DNA from 3 places in the Ruminococcus sp. AF17-22AC genome. Region 3 is predicted to be linked to each of the others. Evidence: a T-box and tRNA genes for the amino acid it is inferred to sense, from the RefSeq annotation. Region 3 holds a T-box; the other regions hold tRNA genes.
What was found. The T-box of region 3 lies ahead of thrS (threonine--tRNA ligase). A T-box ahead of a tRNA ligase gene usually reads a tRNA of that ligase, here a tRNA-Thr.
Positions count from the first base shown of each region.

Region 1: it has a tRNA-Thr gene. The T-box ahead of thrS (threonine--tRNA ligase) is inferred to sense a tRNA for this amino acid. The anticodon was not compared.
Region 2: it has a tRNA-Thr gene. The T-box ahead of thrS (threonine--tRNA ligase) is inferred to sense a tRNA for this amino acid. The anticodon was not compared.

Region 1 is NZ_QRXT01000001.1:98,646-109,043, reverse strand. Features, by position in the region: gene ptsP (phosphoenolpyruvate--protein phosphotransferase) at 1-727, opposite strand, end outside; gene DWW86_RS00570 (polyamine ABC transporter substrate-binding protein) at 749-1,780, opposite strand; gene DWW86_RS00565 (ABC transporter permease) at 1,883-2,677, opposite strand; gene DWW86_RS00560 (ABC transporter permease) at 2,674-3,528, opposite strand; gene DWW86_RS00555 (ABC transporter ATP-binding protein) at 3,525-4,622, opposite strand; gene DWW86_RS00550 (amidohydrolase) at 4,662-5,975, opposite strand; tRNA gene DWW86_RS00545 (tRNA-Thr) at 6,179-6,251, shown strand; gene glgB (1,4-alpha-glucan branching enzyme) at 6,302-8,590, opposite strand; gene DWW86_RS00535 (carbohydrate kinase family protein) at 8,787-9,758, shown strand; gene DWW86_RS00530 (phosphoglycerate dehydrogenase) at 9,834-10,398, opposite strand, start outside.
Region 2 is NZ_QRXT01000002.1:390,802-401,199, reverse strand. Features, by position in the region: gene DWW86_RS17300 (hypothetical protein) at 1-1,720, opposite strand, end outside; gene DWW86_RS05165 (glyoxalase) at 1,983-2,240, opposite strand; gene DWW86_RS05160 (HAD family hydrolase) at 2,219-3,046, opposite strand; gene DWW86_RS05155 (HAD family hydrolase) at 3,039-3,704, opposite strand; gene DWW86_RS05150 (Maf family protein) at 3,709-4,299, opposite strand; tRNA gene DWW86_RS05145 (tRNA-Thr) at 4,500-4,572, shown strand; gene DWW86_RS17295 (hypothetical protein) at 4,856-4,990, opposite strand; gene DWW86_RS05140 (glutamine--tRNA ligase/YqeY domain fusion protein) at 5,700-7,364, shown strand; gene DWW86_RS05135 (hypothetical protein) at 7,466-7,786, opposite strand; gene DWW86_RS05130 (sigma-70 family RNA polymerase sigma factor) at 7,856-8,464, opposite strand; gene rlmB (23S rRNA (guanosine(2251)-2'-O)-methyltransferase RlmB) at 8,478-9,221, opposite strand; gene DWW86_RS05120 (Mini-ribonuclease 3) at 9,218-9,643, opposite strand; gene cysS (cysteine--tRNA ligase) at 9,628-10,398, opposite strand, start outside.
Region 3 is NZ_QRXT01000005.1:150,341-160,738, forward strand. Features, by position in the region: gene thrS (threonine--tRNA ligase) at 1-1,807, opposite strand, end outside; T-box leader at 1,962-2,174, opposite strand; gene DWW86_RS09350 (phosphoribosylformylglycinamidine synthase) at 2,279-6,037, opposite strand; gene DWW86_RS09355 (LysR family transcriptional regulator) at 6,206-7,075, shown strand; gene DWW86_RS09360 (Mrp/NBP35 family ATP-binding protein) at 7,178-8,014, opposite strand; gene DWW86_RS09365 (metal-sensing transcriptional repressor) at 8,030-8,377, opposite strand; gene DWW86_RS09370 (hypothetical protein) at 8,448-8,675, opposite strand; gene DWW86_RS09375 (putative Se/S carrier protein) at 8,698-8,934, opposite strand; gene yedF (sulfurtransferase-like selenium metabolism protein YedF) at 8,931-9,551, opposite strand; gene DWW86_RS09385 (xanthine phosphoribosyltransferase) at 9,883-10,398, shown strand, end outside.

The DNA of each region.
Region 1 (10,398 bases), on a different contig from region 3:
GGTCTGCCTCGAGGCGAATTTCATATTCCCGTCGGATCTCCGCATCCGGATTCAGATAAAATGTGCCGGTATATCCGTCTACAATTGCAGTCATTCCATCCCACTCATCATCAGCGGCAATGTCAACCAGCGTCGGGATTTCCATTGTCTTCGCCATGATCGATGCATGCGAAACGGTAGAACCATGGTGCATGACCACTGCGAGAAGTTTATCTTTATCCATTTCCATGATTTCCGTCGGAGACAGCGCCTCCGCCACAAGGATCACCGGCTCATCCCCGAGGTTGATGCGGATTGCCGCACCACCAAGGATCTGAATCAGGCGATTGGAAATCTCCTGCATATCGTTGATTCGTCTGCGAATGACCGGTTCTTCCAGATTACGGAATGTCTCAACAAGCTCATCTCTATTGATCATAACTGCATAAGCAGCATTCACCTTTTCATGGGCAATGCTGCTTTCGATTGCATTCTGATAACTTTCTGATTCCAGAAGTTTGATCTGTCTTAAGAAAACATGTGCCTCCTGCTCATTGAGGAGCCGGCTGGCTTCATACAGTTCGTGTAATTTATGAACTGCCTGAAGCCTTGCTTCCTGAAAATCGCTGATTTCTTTTTTAATGTTGCTGACCAGACACTGACGTATCTGGTACTCCCCTCTGCTGTAATACAGTACTTTGCCGATGGCTATTCCTGAAAAGGTAGCAATACCTTTATAGATTTCCATCCTGCTTCCCCCTTGTTCTTATCAGTCGCAGGCTGCCTTAAATTCTGTCCAGTTCTTATTGTAAGCTTCTTCTGCTTCTGCGCTGATATTTTCTACTGCGGAACCTTCTGTTACAGAATCCGGTACAACGAGATTCTGGTTTTCCAGAAGTGAATCTGCTGCTTTATTTGTACAGTAGTATCCAATGTAATCAAAGCATTTTGCTGCATTTTCCGGCTGAAGGATGTAATCCATAAACTGATATGCTTCATCCTTATCCGGTGCTTCACTCGGAATGAACATACCCATTACACCAAATCCAAGACCCTCTTCCGGATATACGACCTTAAGGTCCGGGTTTTCCTGAAGGGCTGCAGTTACCTGTGATGTATAAAGGAATGCCACACTTGCTTCTCCATTAAGGAGAGAATCCTGTGTATTGTCATCCTGGATCAGACGAACATTCGGAGCAAGCTCGAGAAGTTTTTTGCCTGTTTTTGCAATATCATCCAGGTTCTGATCGTTGAAATCCTGACCAAGCGCCAAATTTGTAATACCATTGATAACACGATAGTTTGCTGTCAGTGCAATGCTGTCCTCAAGAGATTCATCCCAGAGATCTCTATAACCTTTGATGTCAATGTCTACCATATCCGGATCATAAACGATCAGCGGAATTCCTGCGCCGTACGGAGCGGTATATTCATCATTCGGATCATAGAACTGGCCCTGATACAATGGATTGATGTTGTCCCATCCGGATAATTTGGAAGTATCAAGTTTTTCTACAAGTCCTTCCTGGATTGCTGTTTCGATAATATAGTCATCTGCAACAACGACGTCATAATCTCCGCCTTTTGCCATGGAAAGCTTCTCCAGCATGTTTTCATCTGTATCAAAGTTGGAATATACCACTTTTATTCCAGTTTCTTCTTCGAAGCCATCCAGTACTTCCTGCGGAAACATGTTTTCCCATGTGTAAAGTACCAGTTCCTTGGAATCTGCGCTTACAGATACGCTGAATGCAGGAACTACCATTGCTGCACATAATGCACATACTAACAATTTTTTCATATTCGTCTCTCCTCTTCTAGTCTTTCTTGTCTCTAGATAACCTCTTTACAAAGTCCAGACATGTTCAGTATAACTTACTTTGCCCTTATTGAAAAGAGTTTATTAGCTGTTTTTGTTGTTTCCCTTTGTCACCTTGCCTATCATTGTATAAACGAATAAAATCAGAACCGTAAAGACAAGCATGATTGTACATAGGGCATTTACCTCCGGTGTAACTCCTGTCTTGATCTGCGTATACACTTTAATCGGCAGAGTTGCCAGACGTGGTCCGTTAATAAAAATGCTGATTACGACATCATCCATGGACATAGCAAATGCCAGAAGTGATCCGGACATAACTGCCGGCATAATAAGCGGAAGAATGATGTCCCAGAAAGCCCGAAACGGTCCGGCTCCAAGATCTCTGGCCGCCTCTTCAAGCGAAGGATCCATACCCGCAAGTCTTGCCTTGACCTCCATCAGAATATACGGCACACAGAATACCGTATGGCCGATCAACAGTGTCAGCATACCAAACGGCAGATTCATCATATAGAAAAATGCCATCAGGACCATACCGAGAATGATTTCCGGAATCATGAGCGGAAGAATGGAAATATATTCCAAAATGCCTTTTGTTTTCCAGTGGATTCTGGAAAGGCCGACCGCACCCAGAGTTCCGATCACTGCGGAGACAAAGCAGCTTATCACACCAAGGAATAAACTGTTGCCCAGTGCTTCCAGCATCGCATCATCATGAATCAGTTCCTGATACCATTTCAGTGAAAATCCGGTAAATCTTACAGGGAATTTTGATTCATTAAATGAAAATACAATGACGACCGCGATCGGCAGATACATCAGTACAAAAATTAGACCCAGATAAAATCCGGAGAGTTTTGAATTTTTCTTTTTCATCCCACACCCTCCAATTCTTTTGCATTTGTTATTTTACGATACAACATGATCATAAGAGTTGTCAGAACCATCAGAACAACTGCCAGTGCTGCTGCAAACGGCCAGTTATTTCCTTTTGTCATCTGCTCCTGAATCAGACTTCCGACAAGGACGATTTTGTTGCCTCCGAGGATATCTGCAATAAAAAACAGTCCCATGGACGGAATAAATGTCAGGATCACCCCGGATAAAAGCCCCGGAAGTGTCAGTTTAAAAGACACCGTCCAAAAAGCCTTCATCGGACTTGCGCCGAGATCTCTTGCTGCTTCTACAAGTGACCAGTCCAGTTTCTCTGCACTCGAGTATACAGAAAGGATCATAAACGGCAAAAGTACATAAGTCATACCGATTACGATTGCGGGATAACTGTACAAGATCCTCAGAGGCTTTTCAATCAGTCCCAGACTTTTTAATACGTGATTTAAAAGTCCTTTTGTCTGCAGGATTATCATCCATCCATAAAGACGTATCAGTGAATTTACCCAGAACGGCAGCATCAGAAAGATCATCGCACGTTTTTTCCATTTATCAGACAGCTTTGCCATAAAATATCCAAACGGATAACCGAGCAGACAAATGATGAGTGTACTGGTTACCGCCAGCTGAAAGGATCCTGTAAATGTCTTCATATATACCGGATCAAGGATTTTACGATAATTATCAAGGGTAAAAATCCATTCTACACCATGTCCTGCCTTCGGCTGTGCAAAACTTAAGGCAACCATATAAAGCAGAGGACCCGCAACAAAGATCAGCGTAAAAATATACAGTGGCAGGATCATCCAGACAGAGCCGGATTTCTGTTTTTTCATACTTCTGCCCCTCTTTCTGCTTCGTCCGGAAGATCAACCAGAACCGCATTTTCTGCTGCAAAGGAACAGGTTACTTTCTGTCCCGGCTCCACACCTGCATCAATGCCATGTCTGTTTGCAACAACTTCTGTTCCGTCTGCAAGTTTCAGTACCACACGAAGAAGACCACCTGCAAAACTTTTTTCAATAACTTCTGCCGGAAGGCCCTCTCCGCAGTTTTCATCAAAGATCAGATTTTCGCTTCGAACAGCCAGAGTAACTGGCTTACCCACCTTAAGTTCTCTGCCTTCAGATACAACAAGAACGCTGCCTCCGGCAATGGCAATCTTAAGGTCTGCACCTTCTCTTCCTTCCACTGTACCTTTCAGGATATTGGCATTTCCAACGAATGTCGCTACATAGCTCGTTTGGGGATGATTATAAATCTCATCCGGTGTTCCGATCTGCTCGAAAGTACCCTGATTCATAACTGCGATACGATCAGACATATTGATGGCCTCTTCCTGATCATGCGTGATATAGATAAAAGTAATACCAAGTTTTTTCTGTAATTTCTTCAGTTCAAGCTGCATGGCACGGCGAAGCTGGAGATCCAGAGCACCAAGAGGTTCATCGAGAAGAAGGACCTTCGGATTATTGACCAGTGCTCTTGCGATTGCCACACGCTGTCTCTGTCCTCCAGATAGCTCGGACGGCTTTCTTTTCTCAAATCCCGGAAGCTGCACGAGATCCAACATCTCCGATACACGTTTCTTAATCTCCGCTTTCGGTGTTTTTTTCAGTTTCAGTCCATATCCGATATTGTCTGCAACTGTCATATGCGGAAAGAGTGCATAATTCTGAAATACTGTATTGACATCACGCGCCTCCGGTGCCAGGCCGGTCACATCTCTGCCATCAAGGAATACTCTCCCGGAATCCGGTGTTTCAAGTCCTGCTATAATACGCAGTGTTGTCGTCTTTCCGCAGCCGGAAGATCCAAGGAGCGTGATAAACTCTCCTTTATCAATCGAAAGACTGATCTCCTTCAATACGGTCTCTTCTTTTGAAAACGACTTTTTTATCTCTTTTAATTCCAAACATTTTTCTGTCATTTTTCTTCTGTCTGTCCTCCTGCTGTTTTTCTTATTATATTAATCAGCCTTTTTCTCTGTGATTTTCTTTACATATTGTATGTAGCTGTCTTTATCAAAAAACGGTGTGTAGCTGTCTTTGATTTCTTTTGCCTTTTCTCCGCCATTTCGAAGGAGCTTATATGCAGTCAGTGCCAGAAGCTTCGCCGGCAAAATATAAGCTTTTTCCGGATCGGTGATCTTAAAGTCAGCCCCGTGTAGTTTACCTTCAAATCCTTTAAAAGTAAAATTAACGATCGGAAGAAGGTGACTCAGATCCCCTACATCGGTACAGGCATTATTGAAATCGCCTTTTTGTACTGTGCGATAATCGAGTCCCAGATCATTTGCCGCCTCAATCAGCGCTTCATCTGCCTCACGAGGAAGAATCGGCATATAGCCTTGAAGGACTTCTCTTTCTATTTTCCCACCAAAAGCATAGGCTGAGCCGGCATACGCACGGTTTACCATCTCCATAACCTGCTCGATCCGCTCCAATGATGCCGCACGTACCTTCGTCTCAATGACTGCCTCATCCGGCACACTGTTGATCACATCGCCTGCCTTACGGATCACATTGTGAAGTCTCACATGATCTTCCTCCCGGAAAGTCTCTCTCATCAGCCCCATCATCTGGATTGCACTGGTCGTGATGCTTAAGGCATTTACTCCATTCCACGGATCAATCGCCCCATGTGCTGCCTTTCCCCGTACTGTCACTTGCTCTGCCGTATAGCCGTTGCATGGAGGATTTCCAAGGTAAAAATCTTCTTTTACCGGGACCATATGCACATGTGTCGTAAGTGCAATATCTGTATCATCAAATACCCCTGTTCGGATCATCTCACTCTTACCACAACAAAATTCGATTCCTTTTTCTTTCAGGCGGGTACGCTTATCTGCATCAATATATTCTTCTGCCGGAACCGCAAGAAAATTCACATTGCCATCCAGCTCTTCCTGTATTTCCGGATCAGCCATTGCAATCGCGCAGCCGATCATCGCTGCCATCTGTGCATGGTGTCCGCAGGCATGAGCAACCCCGGTCTGTCTGTCAGCCATCGGATGAGAATGGCATCCGATCGCATCCAGCTCGCCAATCACAGTCAGCGTCGGACCGTCTTTTCGCCTCGTCTCACCTTTTACCCCGGTAAAGGCAAGGTTCTCTGTCAATTTATAACCGAGAGATTTCAAAAACTCTGCCGTTTTTCCGGCCGTCCGTACTTCTTCAAACCCTGGCTCCGGATGTGCAGCAATATCCTCTGCAAATGCAATAATCTGTTCTCTGTGCGCATCTATTCGTTCGAGAATACATTTCTCGGTTTCATCTATCATTCAACTCATCTCCCTCTGTAGATGCTTCTCATTTCGCAACGCTTTTATGAGTTAATACGTTATATAAATAATATATTCATATTCTCCTATCATAACATAAATTTTACTCATTGCAAGCACTGAAAAAAATGCATGCCCACTGAAAAACTTTTTCTTGCAATTTTGCTGAAATACGGTATAATATATTTTGTGTCTAAACATAAGCTGAAATAGCTCAGTTGGTAGAGCACTTCACTCGTAATGAAGGGGTCGTGGGTTCGAGTCCCATTTTCAGCTTTATTTTTTTTCCAAAAACAGCCGCCAGTTTCAAACTGACGGCTGTTTTATTATACTGCAATATCTTTTTTTATGTTCTTTTTCGCTGTTGTTTTTTGGGCTGTTGTTGTCTTTTTTGCCGGTATTTTCTTCGCAGCAACCTTCTTTGCGGCTGCTTTCTTTGTGCTGTCTTTCTTCGCGGCTGCTTTTCGGGTTGTTTTCTTTGCTGTTTCCGGCTTCTTCGCAGCTACTGCAAGCTTCTCTGGTTTCTTTCCCGGTGTGCAGGAAAATACAGCTACACCAAGTGCCGGGATCTTAAATGTAACAGAATACTCTCTCTCATCGCACTCTGCCTGCTTGCAGGTCTTTGCACGCAGATTAACGATTCCCTGTCCGCCATATTCTTTGCGGTCACTGTTGAAGATTTCTTTATATTTTCCATAGAAAGGAACTCCCACCTGATAATTTTCATATGGAACTGCCGCAAAGTTGCAAACTGCCAGAAGTGTTTCATCCGGGTTTTCCGTCTTACGAAGGAATGTCAGGACATTTTCTTCATATTTCATAAGCTGGATCCATTCAAATCCCTCATAATCACCATCCATCTGATACATAGCCGGCTGTGAAACGTACAGTTCATTCAGATCATGAATAAATTTCTGAAGTTCTTCCGGTGCTTCTTTATCCGGTGCCATCATCTTACATCCCGGATGAAGCATCATATAAGAATATGCCGCACGGATCTGACTCATCTTTTGCGCATTATCCCCAGGAAGTTTCGCCATAAAGCTTTCCTGGTCGCCGGTCTGGCGGCTTCCAAGTGGAAGCACAAAGTGCTCACAGTACGTGTACAGCATAGACAATGTCAGCTGGTCATGGACATACTGGCGCTCAATCGGATCTTTGGACAGATAATTCAGGAAATCTCCTGCCCAGTTGTTGTTCCATTTATAAGAAAAACCAATATTATCATCCTCCACGCTTCCTGTCAGTTCTGACCAGAGACCGTCCTCCTGCGCGATAGTCATCGTTCCCGGCAGTTTTTTCTGCAGTATGGAATTCAGATGTTTCAGAAATTCTACTGCTTCAAGATTTTCATTTGTTCCGTAGATATTCGGTCTCCACTGTCCATATTCTCTGCCAAAATCAAGATACAGCATAGAATCGACATCGTCCAGTCTCAGACCATCTGCATGATAAAATTCCATCCAGTAAAACGCATTGGAAAGAAGGAAATCCTTAACCATAGGGCTGTCAAAATTAAATAACAGAGTTCCCCACATCGGATGAATTGCCATGGACGGATCTGGATTTTCATAAAGCGGTGTACCGTCAAAAAGTTCGAGTCCACCTTCCTCACGTGGGAAGTGTGACGGTGTCCAGTCCAGAATTACACCGATATTCTCTTTGTGAAGTGCATTGACAAGCTGCTGAAAATCTTCCGGCATTCCGAACCGACGATCCGGTGCATAGTAAGCAAAGGTGCTGTACTCTCCGGAATCCTCATTCAGATATTCCATCACCGGATGAAGTTCCACATGGGTATATTTCAGTTTTTTTACATAATCGACCAGTTCCTGCGCATTTTCCCAGGCGGTCAGGCTTGTCTCATAAATAGATACCGGCTGATGACGGTCTTTATATTTCTCACGTGCATCCATCCACGTAGCATCATCCCACACATAATTACGCAGGTCTTTGACAACAGATGCAGATGCCGGCGGGAGTTCCGTACATACTGCATACGGATCCGATTTCAGTTGGATCGTACCACCTTTTAGTTTCATTTCGTATTTATAAACTGCACCATCCCCAACTCCGGGAATAAACAGCTCGTAGATTCCTGACATCGGCATACGGTGCATCATATGGCATCTGCCATCCCAGTTATTAAAGTCTCCGACTACACTGACACGAAGTGCATTCGGTGCCCATACAGCAAAGCTGGTTCCTGTCACTCCGTCTATCTCTTTCGGATGCGCTCCCAGTTTTTCATATGCATGGTAATACACACCGGCACAGAAAGCCTTTTCTTCGTCCTCGGTAATCTGTACAGGAAATGCATATGGATCTGCCACCGTACGGACTTCTTTGCTTTTCGTGATACGGTACTGGTATGACGGAATCTTGCGCATAGGAAGCATTACTGCAAAATATCCCGCCTCATCCTGTTTTTCCATCGTGTAAGTCTTTGTATCTACAAGTACTTCCACACTGTCTGCATCCGGAAAGAATCCCTGTACCAATACTCCATCGGCTGTCATTCGCGGTGCCATCAGATCACGCGGTGCTGCCTCTTCCCCGTAAACAACCGCTTCAATCTCCGGCCAATCCATATATTTATATACTTTGCTTTCCATAAAGTCCCTCCTGTCTCTATTTCATCAGGATTTTCTCCTGAATTGCAATCCTCTGTTTTAGTTTAGCATTTTTTTTGTAAAAAATAAAGAAAAGAACGAAATTAGTTTGACAAAACAACCTTACTACGATAAATTGATGATAGTATCTTTCTTTCTAAAAAGAAAAACTACAGTTACTTAAGGAGGTTTTAATCCTATGGAAAAAAAACAGTTTGATGTAACAGCTCTCGGTGAGCTGCTGATCGACTTTACAGAAAATGGAGAAAGTTCTCAGGGAAATCCTCTGATGGAAGCCAATCCGGGCGGTGCACCCTGCAACGTACTTGCCATGCTGGAGCGTCTTGGCAAAAAAACAGCTTTCATCGGCAAAGTCGGTAAAGATATGTTTGGTAATCAGTTAAAATCGGCGGTGGAGGAAGTCGGTATCGATACGCGTAATCTGATTCTTGACGAAAACTACCACACAACACTCGCTTTCGTTCATACATATCCGGACGGTGACCGCGACTTTTCTTTCTACCGTGATCCGGGTGCCGATATGATGCTTACAAAAGAGGAAGTACAGAGAGATCTGATCCAGTCCTCCCGTATTTTCCATTTCGGTACACTTTCTTCAACTCATGAAGGTGTGCGCGCGGCTACACGCCATGCCATCGAACTAGCAAAAGATGCCGGATGCATCATCACTTTTGATCCAAATCTGCGTCCGCCACTCTGGAAATCTCTGGATGATGCAAAAGCAGAGATTGAATATGGCATGTCCAAATGCGACGTCTTAAAAATTTCCGATAACGAAGTGGAATTTATGTGCGGAACCACAGACTACGACAAAGGCGCTGCCATGATTCAGGAAAAATACAACATTCCACTTATTCTTGTCACTATGGGAAAAGACGGAAGCCGTGCTTATTATAAAAATATGCGTGTAGAAGTTGCTCCGTTCCTTCAGGAAAACACGATTGAAACGACCGGCGCAGGCGATACCTTCTGCGCAAGCACTTTAAATTATGTACTTGACCACGGCCTTGAGGATCTGACCGAAGAAAACTTAAAAGAACTGCTTACCTTTGCAAACGCTGCTGCTTCTCTGATCACCACACGTAAAGGTGCTCTGAGAGTCATGCCGACACGCGAAGAAGTCGAAAACTTTATTGCAAGCCGTAAGTAAAACTTATATAGACAGCAAAAAAGCCCCGGACAATTATGTCCGGGACTTTTTATGGCTACGGGGTACTCCTCTTGATTATTTGATCACACGTACTTTGGATACACCTTCGATTGCTCTCAGTTCATCCAGTGCCTCTTTGGATGCTGCACTTTCCAGATCAATGATGGTATATGCATATCCGCCACGGCTCTTGTTGGTCATGTCGGCAATGTTCAGACCTTCACTTCCGAGAATCTTTGTGAACTGACTGATCATGTTCGGGATATTTTTGTGAGCAATGGTAATACGTCCGACTGCTACACAGGTTCCCATATCGCAGTTCGGGAAGTTTACAGAGTTTTTGATATTTCCGTTTTCAAGGAAATCTCTTACTTCTTTCACTGCCATTACTGCACAGTTTTCTTCGGATTCCTCTGTAGATGCACCAAGATGTGGTGTTACAAGGATTCCCTGTCTTCCTGCAACCAGCGGGTTTGCAAAGTCTGTTACATATTTCTTAACCTTTCCGCTGTCAAGTGCTTCGATCAATGCTTCTTCATCTACAAGAAGATCTCTCGCAAAGTTCAAAAGTACAACACCGTCTTTCATCTTTGTGAAAGCCTCTCTGTCTATCATCTTGCGAGTATTATCGGTAAGCGGT
Region 2 (10,398 bases), on a different contig from region 3:
GAAGATTCAATGAAGAAGCACTTTTCTCGGTTCCGTTCGGAAGTCCACTGACAGCCGCTGGCTGCTGAATCTTCGTAATGGTCGCGGTATCTTTAATCACCTGAAACGCTACAGAAATCGGAGTTGTTGCTTCAAATCCGCTTTTTGTTGCTACTTTAATCGTTTCTGTATAGCTGCCGACTGCCAGACCTGCCTTAGGACGTACGGAAAATGTGATTCTGCCTTCTCCATTCGGCGCCAGTGTCAGAGAATCTTCTGTAGTGATCTCATAATTTCCACTCTGACTCACCGGCATAATTACTGTCTCTGGTACATTTCCGTTATTTATATAAGTGATCGTCTTCGCATCAACTGCAGAATAACCCTTCTTTGCAGTTGCAAAGTCCAGAGGCTCATTCGGATTCGGGGTAAGGTCATGTGAAATATCCTGTACCGTCACAGTAGCAGTGATTGTAGCTATCATCGCTGCCGGATCATTGACATTATTGACCGTAAATGTCTGCTGATATGGATTCGCATTTGCGCCAAGTCCGGTTACCGGTGTAATCGTAAGTGTTGCTGATGCACCCGGATCCACTGTAACTGTGTTCGTCTGCGCGTCTGTCTGCTCAGCCCAAACCGCCGTTGCTGCCTGATTCTCATCACCTGATACAGTAACAGAAAGAGCCACTGCTGTATCACTATTATTTGTAAATGTTACTGTCTTCTGCGCTGCTGTAGCATCATCTGTCGTATAGCCCTGTACAAAAGAGAAATCTGGTGTAAGGCTGTCTTTTTCTCCGATTGTAATCTGATCTGCGGTTACCTGACTCGGATTCTCATTTGACGGCTCTTCGTTTGATGAATCTTTGTTTGACGGCTCTTCATTTGATGGATTCTCGTTCGATGGATCTTCTGTCGTTCCGTTATTTCCATCCTCTGCCGGATAGGTATCATCGGAAGTTGCCGGCGGAATTCCATCTACCGTTTCAGTACCGGCCTTATCTTCTCCCTCAGCAGAATCATCCGCCTGCGTCAGCTGATTGTCTTCCATCTGGTCATCCTTTACCAACGTATCCTCTGTCGGTACTTCCTGGATCTCACCAGTCTGCTCCGGCTGTTCTTCTGTCACCTGTCCCTCTGTCTGCTGATCATCAGAAGTCGCAGGTGGTATCTCATCTACCGTTTCTGTGCCCGCAGCGTCTATATCCTCGGTACTATCTGCATTGTCCTGCTGATCGTCGGTACTCTCCTCATCAGTTGTCTGATCTTCTCCTGTTTCTTCGGAAGCATCCTCTTTCTGTGCCTCTGCTGCAGCTTCAAGTGCAGCTCCGCTCTCAGCATCAACCACTTCATCAGAAGTTACTGTCAGTGTGCCGCTATAACCGTTTTCTTCTTTGCCGGTAATTGTCAGCACGATCTTGGAACCGATATCTTCCTGTGTTACTGTATAAGTCTTCTCTTTGCCCAGCTCTTTCAATTCAGGAGTTTCCCCTGCATTTTCCGCTGCCTCGTCATCAAACGTCTTTCTGGACCAGAGATAAGTGACATCATCCTCTGTCATTCCCTCAGTATTAACTTCTTTAAAATCGGCACTCAGAGTCTTTCCTTCTGCTGCGATTCCCTGAATATTCAGTTTTCCGTTCAAAGCGGTCGTCTCTGCCGCAAATACGGTTATGGGAAGCATAGATAATGCCATAAGCACTGACATAATAACTGCAAGAACTCTCTCTTTCCGCATAACACACCCTCCTTTTAGTCTCTTTTTATAAGCGATCTGAAATTACGTCTTATATTATTTTATCTTTATGTGGGGCATTCTGCCCTTCTTCTGTAAAGAATTATACCACAGCATTTTTTACGGATGTAATTTATGTTTTACACTCTGTTAATATTTCCCGGATGACCGTTTTTTTATTTTACGGACATAAAATATCCCCATCCATTCATTACCGGACAGGGATATTTCCACAATATTTCTTTTGTTTTCAGATTTTCAAATCTCAGGCTTCTACAATCAGATATCCACCGGATGGCAATGTAAATACCTCACACGCTTCTTCCAGATCCTCATCAGTCATTCCACTGACATCAGCACCTGCCTCATCCAGATACGCTCTGACTTCTTTGATATTTTCCACTTCTACCGCCATACAGTCTTCCAGAAATTCCAGAGCTTCCTCCGATGTCTCTGCGACCGGTTCATCATAAAGTCTGCTCTGATCTTTTAAGAAAACCTCTACTGCTTCTTTTGAATACACGATTCCAACACCTCCTCTATATTTCCTTTTGCTTTGATCAGCTTTTTTAATATCGTCTGTACTCTATCTGTTTCATATGCTGCCGCTTCTTTTACTCCCGGTTTCGCATGTGCCATCGCAAAACCATATGGAACTGATTTCAGCATATCAATGTCATTATACTCATCTCCGAATGTAATACATTCTTCTGGTTTAACATTCAGAATTTTCTGATATTCGTCCAGTCCTCTCGCCTTATTTGTAGTAAAAGGAATAAAATCCACCCATGCTGTCCCAGAAGTTACAACTGTACATTTATCACCAAAATGCTCTCTCCAGTAGTAAATAGTGTCCTCCTGCAGTCCGCCCTGCTCATATACTGCCAGTTTCATGCATGGTTCTTTTATTTCATCAAAGCTCTGAATTTCCATGCAGACATTTCCAACCACATGAAGCATAAGGTCACGAAAATGTTCTGTCTTTGGTTTTATATAGTAGAAATCTTTGGTTGAACAGGTAAATTCTGATCCTTTCCTGTTATAAATACACTCTGCAATTTCTCTGACCAGATTCTGATCAAAATAATTCTGATACATTACATTTTCATGATAAACTGCCAGCCCACCATTTTCACAGATAAAAGCCATATCATCTGCTACCGGAGCAAACATTTTTTTCATGTTGGCATATTGGCGTCCACTTGCAGCTACAAAAAGTATCCCTAACTCTTTTAACTGTCTGATCAGTGGAAAAATATCCTCTGGAAGGCCCTGCGCACCTTTCATTAATAACGTTCCATCCAGGTCACTCGCAACCAACTTAATCATTTTTCCATTCCTCACATATCTTCAGTAAATCCTGCGGTTTTTCTGCAATTACTTCTGCACCGTTACTTTCAAGTTCCCGGCGGTCGCGGAATCCCCATAGTACCCCTACCGTATGCATCTTGGCTGCATTTCCGGTTTCCATGTCTGTTTTGGTATCTCCCACATACATACATTCTGACGGTGTCACTCCAAACTCCTGTGCTGCCTTTAACGGGCCATCCGGTGCAGGTTTTCTGCGTATCGCATCGCTCTGTCCAATCACAAGATCAAAATATCCGTCAAACATCTGTGAAATTACTTTTACTGCTGCCACATGTGGTTTATTTGAGCAGACTGCCAGCTTCATTCCATGACTTTTCAATTTTTTCAGTGTTTCCATAATTCCATCATATGGAACAACCTTATATAGTGGATCTGCATCAAATTTCTCTCTGTAGAGGCTTCGACACTTATCATAATGTGTCAGTTCCGGATCACCTGCATCTTTCAGGCATCGCCTGATCAGCATATCTGCACCTTCACCGCTGTAATATTTAAAATTTTGCACCGGCTGCGGTGTCAGTTCCATTTTTTCCAGAATCTCATTTGCCACATATGCCATGGATTCTAATGTATTTGCAAGCGTTCCATCGAGATCAAAAATACATGCTTTTATCATCTGTTTATCCTCTTAACTCAATTCCCAGTTTCTTCATTTCATAAAAAAGTCTTCCGACCGGAAGACCGACTACATTGGTGTAGTCGCCTTGAATTTCCTTTACATAGATGCCGAAGCTTCCCTGAATCCCGTAACTTCCAGCTTTGTCCATTGGTTCCCCGCTCTTTATATATGTACGAATTTCTTCATCTGTCACCGGATAAAAAGTAACATCCGTGCGTTCTGCGAAAGAATGTTTCTCCCATTCTCCGTACTTTTTGACCAGGGCTGTCACACCGGTATATACCTGATGTGTATTTCCCTGCAGCATCTTCAATGTTTCAAATGCATCCTGCTCATCTGACGGTTTGCCCAGAATTTTATTCATATAAGAAACAATGGTATCTGCTCCAATGATCACTGTACCATCTTCAAATTCAAACTTCGAAGCAATCTCCGCCGCCTTCAGGGCAGATAATTCACAGACAATCTCATCCGGATTTTCTGCTGTGATTTTTTCTTCGCCTTCCGATACACATATCTGAAAAATAACACCTGCCGCCGCAAGCAGTTCACGTCGCCTCGGTGATGCAGATGCAAGTATGATTTTTCTCATAAAGATCTTCCTTTTCATTTTTTACTTCGGTAACAGTATACCCTGTCCCTCAAAATCGTGCAACCGCGAAAAACAATTTTCATATTTTGATCACATTCCCTATTATATGGAATAAAATTTAAAATTACCTGTTGACAGTATATTGTTTTTCTGATATTATAATCAACTGTGAGCGGTAAATTGCCCTCAAATATGTAAATGCTGCTGTGGCTCAGTCGGTAGAGCGTCGCCTTGGTAAGGCGGAGGTCACGGGTTCGATTCCCGTCAGCAGCTTTATTTTTTTGCCTATTTTAAAGGGTTTTCGGATGTTTCGGTATCAAATAGTAGTCAAAATAGTAATCAAAACATGTGTTCACCCTATTTTAGGCATTTTCTGTGCCTGAAAATCTGGAATATTACTCAAAATTTCTTTCTTCCGATCAATGGATTTTCTTTTTTTATGATAAATAGAATATTCCAAGCTTTTTTTAATCTAAGTACCTTTCCAGATATTCAGTATATACCGGAAATTCATCTTCAGTAAAAACAACCTCTTCCGGCTCCTTAATGATTTTTTTTAAGACGGAATCAGAGGTATCTTCCCGAACATAGCCTGAACCATCGGCATTGACAGGTTTAATCCGTCAGTAAAATCCTGCATGGTTCTCTGTCCTGCAACTTTATATTCTCCACTTGCTTCATCCAGTTCCATTTTTGTGGCAGCAGTGCGACATCAGCTAAAAAACAGCACTCGTTATGTATATTTATTCTGACAATGTGCAGTATCGTTTTAAAGATTCATTTAAGCGTTATTCAATTATTTGAAGAAATTAATTTTTAAAATTGTACCTTCATTTTTTAGCATTTTTCTGCAAACAAAAAGTTGACGTTTATCCCTGATACTGCAAAGGATTTTCGTCAACTTTTCTGCTTCATAAAAAGTAACATTTCATCCCCGTATCAGCACAAGACGTTCCATTTTATTCCAACTTATGATATACTAATAACGTTACCACCCCTAGACAGGTAAAGGAAGGGGGTGAACATAGTTGGAATACATAATTTCATTTTTAATCGCTGTTACGGCTGGTGTGGTTTGCCACCTCATCAACAAATGGTTAGACAAGCGGTAGTCGGTAACTAGCCTATGGATTTAAGCCTTCCATACCCAAAATAGGAATAGAGAACCCCAGTGCTGCAACACTGGGGTTCTCGTTTTGTCGTCCATAGTTGGAACATAATTCATTTTTGCCTATTGGCATTATAACATATGTGTTTCCGTAAAGCAATATACCTGATCTCAATAATTTTATGATCTGTTCTAACTTTTTTTCTTTTCTATATTTTTCTCAGGAAATCTTTTAAATTCCACATTTTTATGATATGATTAACCTTTAAAGAACCATTCAGGAGGGAAAGAGATGGATAACGAAACCGTTTCTAAAAATTTTATTGAAAACATCATTGACAAGGATCTGGCTGATGGCGTTTACGACACTGTCCACACCCGCTTTCCACCGGAACCTAATGGATACCTCCATATCGGACATGCCAAATCCATTCTTTTAAATTACGGACTTGCCAAAGAATACAACGGCAAGTTTAATATGCGTTTTGATGATACCAACCCTACAAAAGAAAAAAGTGAATTTGTAGAATCTATCAAAGCAGATATCAAATGGCTCGGTGCTGACTGGGAGGACAGACTTTTCTTCGCTTCCGATTATTTCGGTCAGATGTATGAAGCAGCGATCAAGCTGATCAAAAAAGGCAAGGCTTATGTCTGTGACCTGACTGCTGACGAGATCCGCCAGTATCGTGGTACTCTGACAGAGCCTGGTAAAGAAAGCCCGTACCGTAACCGTTCCGTAGAAGAAAACCTTCAGCTTTTTGAGGAAATGAAAGAAGGCAAATATGCCGATGGAGAAAAAGTTCTCCGTGCAAAGATCGACATGGCATCTCCGAATATGAACATGCGTGATCCGGTCATCTATCGTGTGGCTCATATGACTCACCACAGGACCGGCGATACATGGTGCATTTATCCGATGTACGACTTCGCCCATCCGATTGAAGATGCAATCGAGGGTATAACACATTCTATCTGTACACTTGAATTCGAAGATCACCGTCCACTGTATGACTGGGTAGTACGTGAGCTTGAATATCCGCAGCCACCGAAACAGATTGAATTTGCAAAGCTTTACCTTACAAATGTCGTAACAGGCAAACGTTACATCAAGAAGCTGGTCGAAGACGGCATCGTAGACGGATGGGATGATCCTCGTCTTGTTTCCATCGCCGCACTGCGTAGACGTGGTTTCACTCCGGAATCCATCAAAATGTTTGTAGATCTCTGTGGTGTCTCCAAAGCAAACAGCTCTGTAGATTACGCAATGCTTGAGTACTGCATTCGTGAAGACCTCAAATTAAAACGTCCTCGTATGATGGCTGTCATGGATCCGGTCAAACTTGTGATCGACAATTATCCAGAAGGACAGGTAGAATATCTGGATGCTCCGAACAACATGGAAAACGAAGCTCTCGGAACCCGTAAGATTCCATTCAGTGGTGAACTTTATATCGAACGCGACGATTTCATGATCGACCCGCCGCGTAAATACAAGAGACTGTTCCTCGGTACAGAAGTTCGTCTGATGAACGCATACTTTGTTACCTGTACCGGTTATGAAGCAGATGATGACGGCACTGTACGTGTTGTACACTGTACTTACGATCCGGCTACCAAAGGCGGTAACGCTCCGGACGGACGTAAAGTAAAAGGTACAATTCACTGGGTAGAAGCTACCAACGCAAAAGAGGCAACTGTACGTCTTTATGAAAACATCGTAGATGAAGAAAAAGGCGTATACAATAAAGAAGATGGATCCCTGAACGTAAATCCGAACTCCCTTACAACCGTTACCGCTTACGTAGAGCCGGCGCTTATGGAAGCCAAAGGCTACGACAGCTATCAATTCGTAAGAAACGGATTCTATTGTGCAGATATCCATGATTCCAAAGAAGGTGCACCGGTATTTAACCGTATTGTATCCCTTAAGAGTTCTTTCCGTCTTCCGAAATAATTCTTTCGGAAATGAATGATGCAACAAACAAGAGGCAGGTCAATCGACCTGCCTCTTGTTATCTTCATAGTTCTTATTATTAAACTGAACCGGATTCAGTTTTATTCTTCTTCCTGTTCTTCTTTCTCTTCTTTGATTGCTTCTTCTACTGCATGCTCGGCATCTGCTGTTTCAGCAGTTTCTTCTACAGCCTTTTCTACAGCATCTTCAGCCTCATCCCATGCTTCAAAAGCTTCTGATGTTTCTTTCTTTTCTTCAGACTTTGATGTTTCTTCTTCGGTCTCATCCTCGAAATCTTCATCAAAATCCTCGAAATCATCCAGCGGGTCTTTGCGGAATGCAAGTGCCGCGATTGCTCCTGCTGCTGCGGCAGCAACTGCTCCGACTGCTACAAATCCCCAATATTTATTAATCTTTGCCATAATTTCGTATCTCCTTTCATATACAGAAACCATCTATCCGATACTCTGAATAATGTTAGTGTTATTTTACTACTTTTGTATCAAAAAAGGAAGAGAAAAATTGCGAATCTTACCTCGGATACGCTGCAGCGCATTGTCGATGGATTTCGGTGTTTTGCCCATGATCTCCGCAATCTTTACGTAGCCGTATCCTTTCATATAATAATCCAGCACTTTATTTTCCATCGGACTTAAGGCCTTGCTGATCTTCAGTTCCAGATTTCTTGTACTTTCCTGATCAATCACAATAGATTCCGGGTCTTCTGTGCGGGAATCCCACGAGCCTTCCAGATGCTCAGATTCTTCCTCATTGCTAAGCGAAATATACGTATTCAGCGGAAGATGTTTCTGCCTGTTTGAATTCTGTACCGCACTGTAAAGCTGCCGGTCAATACATAAACCTGCAAATGTCTGAAAAGACGCCTCCCGATCCGGCTGGTAATTCTGGATTGCCTTAAAAAGTCCGATCATTCCCTCCTGAATCAAGTCGTCTGTTTCTCCTCCGATTAAAAACATGGCTCTTGCCTTTTTGCGAACAAACTCCTTGTATTTTTCCATCAGATAATCAGATATTTCCATCTCTCCCTGTCGCAGTCTGAAAATCAGTTCTTCGTCGCTGTACTGATCGTAACGGCTCATTCTGTTTCCCCTTTTATTTGCTGCTTTTTACCAGTCTCTGTCTTACAATTTCATAAGCAAGGACTCCTGCTGCCACAGAAGCATTCAGCGAATCAATGTCTCCCTTCATCGGTATGGATGCTGTGAAATCACATGCTTCGCGTACCAGACGGCTGACACCTTCTCCCTCATTTCCGATCACAAGACCCATCGGTCCTGTCAGATCCAGATCATACATGATTTCTCCACCCATATCTGCACAGACAAACCAGATGCCTTTTTCTTTCAGTTCTTCAATCGTTCTTACAATATTTGTTACCTTCGCAACCGGTGTATAATTTATTGCACCTGCAGAAGTTTTTGCTACAGTAGATGTCAAACCTACTGCACGTCTCTTCGAAATGATAACGCCATGTGCACCGGCAAGATTCGCAGTACGGATGATTGCACCAAGATTGTGCGGATCCTCTACATTGTCCAGAAGAATCAAAAATGGGGCTTCACCTTTTTCTTCTGCTCGGGCAAGGATCTCATCCACTGTACTGTACTCATACGCTGCAACCTGCGCGATCACACCCTGATGTGCTTTTGTCTCACTGAGCTGATCCAGGCGTTCTTTTGACACGTAGTTGATGATTGTATCGGTCTTGCGTGCTTCTCTTGCAATCGTACGCACCGGTCCGTCCTGACATCCGTCAAGGATAAAAAGCTTGTCCACGCATTTTCCGGAACGGAAAGCTTCCAATACCGCATTGCGTCCTTCTATCTGTTCACTCATAAAATGTCCTCTCCGATTCCCATACGGATCAAAGTGAGCATCCGTGTGTAATCCTCTTTTAAATATAAATAGCCCATCAGCGCCTCAAAACCGGTCGCCCGACGATAATCTGCCATTGTTGCATGTTTTGCCATCGTCGGAGAATGTGCATTCCGTCCTCTCCGGTAAACACTCAATTCTTCCGGTGTCAGTTTCTCCTCGATCACTTCCATGATTGCAGACTGCGCCCCGGCTTTTACCAGACTGCTTGCTTTCTTATGGAGACGATTTACCGGGCAGTTGCCTTTCTTAACAAGAATTGTCCGGATGACCAGTTCATAAACTCCATCCCCTATATACGCCAGAGTCAGCGGAGAATAGCTCCGCAGATCCTGATCTTCCAGATGAAACAACTCTTTCAGCTGCATCAGATTCGTTTCCATTTTACACCCTCACGAGTATCTTTCAGTTCGATTCCTTTATCAAGAAGTAATCCTCTGATCTCATCTGCCCTCGCGAAATCTTTTGCCTTTCTGGCTGCCTGACGTTCGGCGATCAGATTCTCGATTTCTTCATCAAGGATATCGTCTTTTTTGTCAAGGATCAGACCGAGAACATCACAAAGTTTTGTCATCACTTCAAGAGTATATGCAGCAAACTCTGCAGAACTTCCTTCCTGAACATTTGTATTCGCAAATTTGACAAGTTCAAATACTGCTGCAAGTGCATCTGCTGTGTTGAAATCATCATCCATTGCCTCTTCAAACTTTGTTATAAATCCAGCTTCTTCCTGCATCATCTGCTTTTCATCCTCAGATGCTTCCTGTACAGAAGCTGCTGTCTGACGGTCACGGAGTCTTGCTGCCGCATCTGTGATTCGCTCCAGCGCGTTCTTGGAAGATTCCATCAGATCTGCGCTGAAATTGAGCGGGCTTCTGTAATGTGCATTCAACATAAAGAAACGAAGCACCTGCAGATCATACTGCTCACCGATCTGGCGGACAGTACGGAAGTTTCCAAGAGATTTGGACATCTTACGGTTGTCGATGTTCAGGAATGCATTATGCATCCAGTATTTTGCAAAAGGAACTCCATTGCAGCATTCACTCTGTGCGATCTCATTTTCGTGATGTGGAAAAACAAGATCCTCTCCGCCTGCGTGAATGTCAATTTCTTCCCCGAGATATTTCCTGGACAT
Region 3 (10,398 bases):
CAACAACCAACATGTACGGTACTCTCTCAAGACGTGCTTCACGGATCTTGTAACCCATTTTTTCGGAACGTCTGTCAACAGAGCAGCGGATTCCTTCTTCTTTCATCTGTGCTTCTACCTTGTCAGCATAAGCATTGAACTTTTCGGAGATTGGAATCACACGTACCTGTTCCGGGCAGAGCCATGTCGGGAACATACCTGCATATTTTTCGATCAGCCATGCCAGAGTTCTCTCATAGCATCCCATAGACGTACGGTGAATGATGCACGGACGTTTCTTATCCCCGTTTTCATCGATATAATACATATCAAACTGTTCAGCAAGAAGTGCATCCCACTGAATTGTAATCATAGTATCTTCTTTTCCGTATACGTTCTTTGCGTTGATATCAACTTTCGGTCCGTAGAATGCAGCTTCTCCGACATCCTCTGTAAACGGGATGTTCAGTTCTTCGAGCATCTGACGGATATGTCGTTCTGTCTCTTCCCATACTTCCGGCTCACCGATATATTTTTCTCTGTTGTTCGGATCCCATTTGGAAAGATGATACGTTACATCTTCTTCGACACCCAGAACCTGCAGACAGTACTGTGCAAGTGCAATACAGTCTTTGAATTCTTTGACCATCTGGTCAGGTCTTACAATCAAATGTCCTTCGGAAATAGTAAACTGACGAACTCGTGTCAGACCATGCATCTCACCGGAATCCTCATTACGGAACAGTGTGGATGTCTCACCGTAACGCAGCGGCAGGTCACGGTAACTGTGCTGTTCTGCTTTGTATACATAATACTGGAACGGACATGTCATAGGACGAAGTGCAAATACCTCTTTGTCTGTCTCTTCATCACCCAGAACAAACATGCCGTCTTTGTAATGATCCCAGTGTCCGGAAATCTTGTACAGATCACTTTTTGCCATAAGAGGTGTCTTTGTTCTTACATAACCACGTTTTGTCTCTTCATCTTCGATCCATCTCTGCAGTTCCTGCATCATGATAACACCGTTTGGCATGATCAGAGGAAGGCCCTGTCCGATAACATCTACAGTTGTAAAGATTTTCATCTCACGGCCAAGTTTGTTATGGTCACGTTTCTTGGCTTCTTCCATCTGCTCCAGATGTTCTTTCAGTTCATCTTTTGTAGCATATGCTGTTCCGTAAATACGAGTCAGCATTGCATTCTTTTCGCTGCCTCTCCAGTAAGCACTGGAAGAAGAAAGAAGTTTAAATGCTTTTACACCTTTTACACTCATCAGGTGTGGTCCGGCACAGAGATCTGTCCAGTCTCCCTGTGAATAGAAGGAAATTTCTTCTCCTTCCGGAAGATCTTCGATCAGTTCTACTTTATAAGGTTCGTTTTTCTCTTTGAAATATGCAATCGCATCTTCTCTGGATTTTGTAAAGCGCTCGATCTTTGCACCTTTCTTGATGATCTTCTTCATTTCTTTTTCGATTGCATCAAGGTCTTCACGAGAGAATGGTTCGTGAGCAAAGTCATAATAAAATCCTGTATCAATAGACGGTCCGATAGCAACCTTTGCTTCCGGATATAAGTTCTGTACAGCCTGCGCAAGTACATGAGATGCTGTGTGACGAAGAACAGCAAGCCCTTTTTCATCTTTTGCTGTGAGAATGTTCAGTTCACAGTCACTGTCAAGTACTGTACGAAGATCTACAACTTCTCCGTTTACTTCTCCGGCACATGCAGCACGTGCAAGACCTTCGCTGATGTCATAAGCAATGTCGATTACGGATTTTGCTTCTGAATACTCTTTTTTTGATCCGTCTTTTAATGTGATGATCATAGTTTTGAACTCCTTTTGTGTTTGAATAAATTTGTAAGTTTTTCCACAGGGACGAATGGATTTCTTTATTTTATCAACGTTTTTGTGTAATAGGAACATTACGGAGTAATTTTCTATTACACAAAAAAGTCCCTTACAATACACTTTATGTACTGTAAGGGACGAATAATCTACTCGCGGTTCCACCCTGCTTGCTGCGTCTGTCATAAGGCAGATCCAGCCACTCTTATAAGATGATAACGGAATCACCGGACCGTATTAGGGTCACTCGGAGATGGTCTTCGACTGCTTCCTGTTAAAATACTCTCAGCATGCGTATCTCTCTCTGGAACATTCCACAGTTTACTCTTCTCTTCAACGTGTTTCTTTATTCTGTTACCCATTATATCCACATGCTTTCCATTTGTCAATGGGTGATTTCACTTTTTGGTCAGACCAATATTACATAATCTGACTATAGCTCACCTGCGATTATTTAAAGTACTCTACACCGGATTCAAAGATCTTAATATCCTGCTCTCCATAAATATTGACAGCCACTCCATCGCCACGACGCTCGCTGTGTGCCATCTTACCGAGGATACGTCCGTCAGGACTTGTGATACCTTCGATGTTCATGTAGGAACCATTGACATTCCATTCTTCGTCTGCACTTAAGTTTCCATTCGGAGTTACATACTGAGTTGCAACCTGTCCGTTGGCAAAGAGTTTTGCAAGCCATTCATCGTTGGCAACAAAACGTCCCTCTCCGTGGGATGCCGGGTTACAGTATACACCGCCGAGCTGTGCTTTCTGAAGCCATGGAGACTTGTTGCTTACAACCTTGGTGTAAACCATCTTTGAGATATGACGTCCGATGGTGTTGAAGGTCAGTGTCGGAGAATCCTCTTTCTGTCCGCAGATCTCACCATACGGTACAAGGCCAAGTTTGATGAGTGCCTGGAAACCATTACAGATACCAAGTGCAAGGCCGTCTCTCTCATTAATCAGTTTCATAACGGCTTCTTTGATCTTTGCATTCTGGAATGCAGTTGCAAAGAATTTTGCAGAACCATCCGGTTCATCACCTGCGGAGAATCCTCCTGGGAACATAATGATCTGTGCCTGATCAATTGCTTTCTCAAAGAGTTCTACAGAATCATGGATATCTTCTGCTGTCAGGTTCTTGAATACTTTGACATCCACTTCTGCGCCGGCTCTCTCAAATGCACGTGTGCTGTCGTATTCGCAGTTAGTTCCTGGGAATACCGGAATAAATACACGCGGTTTTGCAACTTTGTGTTTGCATACATAAATGTTTTCTGCATGGTACAGCTCATCTTTTGCCGGTTTTTCATTTTCTTCACCGGAAACTGTCTTGAAGACTCTTTCCAGAGTTCCTTTCCATGCTTCTACAGCTTCTGCCTCAGTGATCACGGTATCTCCGTAGGAGAATTTGCCATCCTCGGTAACTTCACCGATCAGTGTATAGGTAATGGAAAGTTCTCCAACTTTGTCTGCCGGAACTTCCATGATAATGTCACCAAATCCCGGAGCAAAGAAATCTCTCGGATCCAGATTATGCTCGATCTTTACACCAAATGCGTTACCAAATGCCATCTTGGAAACAGCTGCTGCAATACCGTGGCGATCCAGTGCATAGGCAGAAACAACTTTGCCGTTCTGGATATCGTTATGGAGTTTTTCGTACTGATCCATGATTCCTGCGTAATCCGGCAGATCATACTGATCACGCGGTGCACGGAGCCATACAAGTTTGTTTCCTGCTTTTTTGAGTTCAGGAGTGATCACATCCTGGATCTTAGCTACATCAACTGCAAAGGAAACAAGTGTCGGAGGTACATCAATCTCATTAAAGGTACCGGACATACTGTCTTTACCACCGATGGACGGAAGGCCAAATCCCATCTGTGCCGCATAAGCACCAAGGAGTGCAGAGAATGGCTGACTCCATCTCTTTGGATCTTCGGTCATACGACGGAAGTATTCCTGGAATGTGAAGCGGATCTTCTTGTAATCACCACCTGTAGCCACGATTCTTGCTACAGATTCTGTTACTGCATAAGCAGCTCCGTGATATGGACTCCAGGATGAGAGATATGGGTCAAAGCCGTAGCTCATCATGGTAACTGTATCAGTCTTTCCGTTCTGTACCGGAACTTTAGCAACCATACTCTGAGTCTCTGTAAGCTGATACTGACCGCCGTATGGCATAAATACGCTTCCTGCACCGATAGAACCGTCGAACATTTCGACAAGACCTTTCTGGGAGCATACATTGAGGTCAGCAAGTGTCTCCAGCCATTTTGCCTTAACATTGGCAACGTCTGGTCTTTCTTCGAAGAGGTTTCCTTCCTTGTTCGGAATCTCAACCTCTACTGTTGTTTCCTGATGTGCTCCATTAGTGTCAAGGAATGCACGGGAAATATTTACGATTTCTTTGCCTCTCCATGTAAGAACAAGGCGTGGCTCCTCGGTAACGACTGCAACCGGGATTGCTTCGAGGTTTTCTTCGTTTGCAAAGCCAAGGAATTTGTCAACATCTTTTGGATCTACGACAACTGCCATACGTTCCTGAGATTCAGAGATTGCAATCTCTGTACCATCAAGACCGGCATATTTTTTCGGAACTTTATCAAGATCTACACGAAGACCTGCTGCCAGTTCTCCGATGGCAACGGATACACCGCCGGCACCAAAGTCGTTACATTTCTTAATGATATGACTGACTTCTTCACGTCTGAACATACGCTGGATCTTACGTTCTGTCGGTGCATTACCTTTCTGTACTTCTGCACCGCAGACTTCGATAGATGCCTCTGTATGTACTTTTGAGGAACCGGTTGCACCACCAATACCATCACGGCCTGTACGTCCGCCGAGCAGGATAATAATATCTCCCGGATCGGAATTTTCACGGATAACAGCACGTCTCGGAGCTGCACCCATAACAGCACCGATCTCCATACGTTTTGCAACATAATCCGGATGATAGACTTCTTTTACATAACCGGTAGCAAGACCGATCTGGTTACCATAAGAGCTGTAGCCATGAGCTGCACCTCTGACCAGTTTTTTCTGCGGAAGTTTTCCTTTAAGAGTTTCTTTTACGGATACTGTCGGATCAGCTGCACCGGTCACACGCATTGCCTGATATACATAAGTACGTCCGGAAAGCGGGTCACGAATAGCACCACCAAGGCAGGTTGCCGCACCACCGAATGGTTCGATCTCGGTCGGATGGTTGTGTGTCTCATTCTTGAAGTTGATCAGCCACTCTTCTTCTTTGCCGTCCACATCAACCGGAACAACGATACTGCAGGCATTGATCTCATCAGATTCTTCCTGATCTGCAAGTTTCCCTTCAGATTTCAGTTTTTTCATTGCCATCAGGGCAAGATCCATCAGGCAGACAAATTTGTCATCACGATCTTTGTAAAGGACTTCTCTGTCTGCAAGATATTTTTCATAAGTCTTTACGATTGGTTCTTTGTAGTCGCCCTCATCAAACTTCACATCGGTAAGCTCTGTGGAGAATGTGGTATGGCGGCAGTGATCGGACCAGTATGTATCAAGTACACGGATCTCTGTCATAGACGGATCACGTTTTTCTTCGTTTTTAAAGTAATTCTGGATGTGCTGGAAATCCTTGAAAGTCATTGCAAGATTCAGAGAATCATACAGTGCTTTGAGTTCTTCTTCCGGCATATCTTTAAATCCGTCAAAGATCTTGACATCTTCCGGCTCCGGGAATACAGTAACCAGTGTCTCTGGTTTCTCGAGGCCTGTCTCACGGGAATCTACCGGGTTGATGCAGTGATGTTTGATGGCATCAAATTCTTCGGCTGTTATATGTCCTTCTATTACATAAGTAGTTGCAGAGCGGATGATCGGCTGTGCATCCCCTTCCAGGAACTGTACACACTGGACTGCAGAGTCAGCTCTCTGATCAAACTGGCCCGGAAGATATTCTACAGAAAAAATCTTTGCTTCTTCGGATGCCTCGAATTTCTCAAGATAAAGATCATCTACCGGCGGCTCTGCAAACACGGTTCTGCATGCTTTTTCAAAAACTTCATCTGAAATATTTTCTACGTCATAGCGAATCAGCACTCTGACATTTGATACGGATTTGATTCCGAGATAACTGCTGATCTCGTGTTTTAATTCTTTTGCCTGTACTGCATAGGCTGGTTTCTTTTCTACATAAACGCGTCTTACGTTACTCATAAGTAAGAAACTCCTTTCAGATATGTGTTTGTCTTATAGTTATATATTATTTGTGACGCAGACACACTTGTGCTGCTTCAAAATATATAGTATCATAACAAATATCATTAGTAAAATTAATATATCTTATATTTTTTATTACTCAATCTTATCAATCAGGAGGTTCCTATGGACATCAATCTTGAACTCTACAAAGTTTTTTATTATGTTGCCACTTCTTTAAGTTTTTCGGAGGCATCCCGTCAACTTTTTATTTCTCAGTCTGCCGTGAGCCAGTCGATCAAAACACTTGAAAAAAAACTGAATCACACACTTTTTATCCGAAGCACAAAAAAAGTCCTCCTCACACCGGAAGGAGAACTTCTTCTGCAGCATGTCAAACCGGCTTTGCAGATGCTCGTCGAGGGAGAATCCCTGCTTTCCGGTGACAATATGCTGAAGGGACAGCTCCGTATCGGTGCCAGTGACACGATCTGCCGTTATTATCTGATCAGTTACCTTCAGCAGTTTCATCAGGCATTCCCTGATGTCCGAATCAAAGTTACCAACAGCACTTCGATCGGCTGTGTGGAACTTCTGGAAAAAGGCCAGGTCGATCTGATCGTCTGCAATTTTCCGAATTCACGTCTCGGCAATCATATACAGATCCGTGTCTTAAAAGAATTTCAGGATATTTTTGTAGGAAATCCTGAATATTTTCCTTTAAATGACGTGCCCCGTGAGATGAATACTCTGCTTGAGTATCCGATTCTGATGCTGTCCGGCAAGAGTACGACCAGCGAATACCTTCATCAGGCGTTTGCCTCTCAGGGGTTAAACCTGCTGCCGGAAGTCGAACTCAACAGCAACGACCTTCTGATGGATCTCGCCCGCATCGGACTCGGCATTGCCTTTATTCCGGATTATATGCTCTCGCCCGATGATTCCCTAAAACCGATCTCACTTATCAGTGGCCTTTCCCCCAGACAGCTTGTACTTATCTACCATGACGGTCAGCCGCTTTCACAGGCAGCGGAAAGATTTCTTGAAATATTGTAACTTCCGGATGATTGCAGAATAATTTTTTATAATGTAAAAGGCCCGGCAGCCGACGGAGTTTATCTGAAATTCAGATTTTCTCCGCCTCTGTCGGGCATTTATTTACTCTGGCATTACTTCGACTGCCTTCGCGATATATTCGTTGTTGATCTGATCAAATGCTCCGCTGTCAGCCCTGGAAGCATAATCCATATCGATCGGCATCTTGCCTACAACCGGTACCTTCAGCTCTGCTGCAATCTCATCGATGTGACTTTCACCAAAGATCTTGATTGATTTACCACAGTCCGGACATTTTACATAGCTGTAGTTCTCAACAATTCCAAGCACCGGAATCTTCATCATTTCAGCCATGTTGTATGCTTTCTTTACGATCATCTTTACAAGATCCTGTGGGGAACTTACGATCACGATTCCGTCGATCGGAAGTGACTGAAATACTGTAAGCGGTACATCACCTGTTCCCGGAGGCATATCTACAAAGAGATAGTCAATCTTGTCCCATACAACATCGGTCCAGAACTGTTTGACCATGTTTGCAAGGACCGGTCCTCTCCAGATGACCGGAGTGTCTTCTGTAGGAAGAAGCAGGTTGATAGACATTACCTTAATACCGTTGGCAGTCTCCATCGGATAGATACCGTTGTCATCCGCCTGAGCCGCACCTGTAAGACCATACATCTTCGGGATGGACGGCCCGGTGATGTCTGCATCCAGAATACCTACTTTATAACCTTTTGCTGCCATTGCGTTTGCAAGGGAACCTGTCACGAAGGATTTACCTACGCCTCCCTTACCGCTGACAACACCGATCACATGTTTTATATCAGAAAAAATATTTGCCGGTGCAAGAAAATTCTGTGGCTCGCTCTTGCCTTTGCTTGCACATCCTTCGCAGCTTGATTTGCTGCATGAGCTGTTACTGCATTCTTTTGCCATTTTATTGTTACTCCTTTATTTCATAAATCTGTCGATTGCCCGTTCCAGTTCTTTGATTGCATCTCTGTCACCATGCTCCACTGCATCCACAATACAATGCTCAATATGATCCTGAAGGATGATCTTGCCGGTATTGTTGATTGCTGACTTCACAGCGGAAAGCTGGATCAGCACTTCCGAACAGTCCCTGCCGTCCTCTACCATCCGCTTAATAGACTCCAGATGTCCGATTGCTCTGGATAATCTGTTCAGAACTGCTTTCGTCTGTTCATGGCTGTGATGATGACCATGTGGACCGTGAGAATGCTCGATCACTGTCCCGTCCTCACGAACATGTACATGGGTTTCTTTTGTCTCACTCATGTTTTCTCCTTTTGCCTGATTTTCAGGCATTCCGGTATTTTATTGCGTAAATATTATTATACCATAAATACTAAATCTCTGTAAAGGAGCATCGTTGTTTTATCTGAGAAGTCACAATATCAAATACAATCGTACCGTCCGGCAGAACAGTCTTGTCATAACTCACATCTTTTCCCTGAAATTTGTGTCTGACATACTCTTCCGGATCTGCAATCTCTACCTCTTCGACAAACACATCTCGCATCTGATTTCTGGGACACTTATTAAAAATCTCCCAGATCACTTCATATTCTTTCATAGTTTTCCACTCTTTCCGGATTTCAGACATCCAGCATCCACTTTCCTTCGATTTCTTCTGCAAATTCATGTTCCACCAATGCAAGGCAGTCCTTTTCTTCCTGCAAAACCGCCCAGGAAAGGCCGCAGCTTGCCGAGATCTCGCGTGGTACCGGAATCAGTCTTCCGGGAATCTCATGTTCTTTGCAGAAACGCTCCACCGCGATTGCACCACTCGTATTAAAAAAGGTCAGAAGATATCTCGGTACTTTCTTTATCATGGTTTTACGACTTTGGATGCTTTCGCCATCGTTTCTACGATATCATACATATTGGTCACTTCGCCTACTTTGAGTTTCTCAGTCAGTCCGTAATAATTAAGACAGGTGCCGCAGGTCTTGATCGTCACGCCCTGTGCCTCCAGACTCTTTAAATCATCGAGCGAATCGGAGTCTTCTGTCGTAAGCGTCGCACCGCCATTATAAAACAGCATGGTTTTCGGAAGCTCATCAAGCTGTGTCACTGCAAAAAGGAATCCTTTCATCAGGACCTGACCGAGTTCATCATTGCCTCTTCCCATAGTCGCGGTATCCACAGCGATCACAAAATCACCCTTTACATCCGGAATGCAATTTATTTCTTCCGTTGTCTCGACTGAAGGCTTTCTGTCTTTTACACGAAGGGTCACATGAAATTCTCTGTCACTTGTTTTCTCTGCAAGAACCTCCGCTCCGGCATTTTTACCCATTCTTGTAAGATTCTGAACTGCAGTTTCATTATCTACAAGAACTGTAATCTCTGCATCTCCCTGCACACTGTCCAGAACCTTTTTTGTCTTTACAACCGGAATCGGGCACTGCTCGCCCATTGCATTTACTGTATATTTCTGTTCATCCATTTTATTACCTCCTGATGTCTGCTATTTTCTGAAATTAACCTCATTGTAGCAGACCTCTCTGACTTTTGCAACGCAGGTTACTGTTCACTCCGTTCACAGCAACTTGGTCAAAATCCATTCCAAATCACCTGCGGTGATGGGATTTTGCCCCGTATGTCTCGGGATTTTGCCATTGTTCATGGCAAAACACCTCGCGGAATACTACCTGTGAACAGTAACCAACGCAGGCTCCTTTTTAAAAATTTTGTCGAAAAGAATTGAACTTCTTCGAAGAATAGAGTATCATTATTATAATTTTATGAAAACGCTTAGAAATCAAAGGAGAGAAATCATGCAGCTTTTAAAGGACCGTATACTGAAAGATGGAATCGTAAAACCAGGAAATATTTTGAAGGTAGACAGTTTTTTGAATCATCAGATGGATATTACTCTCATCAACGAGATCGGCAAAGAGTTTAAAAGACGTTTCGCAGATTGTCCGATTACTAAAATCCTCACTATTGAGGCATCCGGCATCGGTATTGCCTGTATTACCGCACAATATTTTGATGTACCTGTCATTTTTGCAAAAAAAGCCCAGAGCCTGAATCTTGATGGTGAAATGTACTGTTCCAAAGTGGAATCTTTCACACATAAAAAAGTTTATGACGTTATCCTTTCCAAGAAGTTCCTCGGACCGGAAGACCATGTACTTTTGATCGATGACTTCCTTGCAAACGGATGTGCATTACTCGGACTCATCGATATTGTTAAAGAATCCGGTGCAACTCTTGAAGGTGCCGGCATTGTCATTGAGAAAGGTTTCCAGAACGGCGGGCAGAAAATCCGTGACATGGGTGTACGTCTG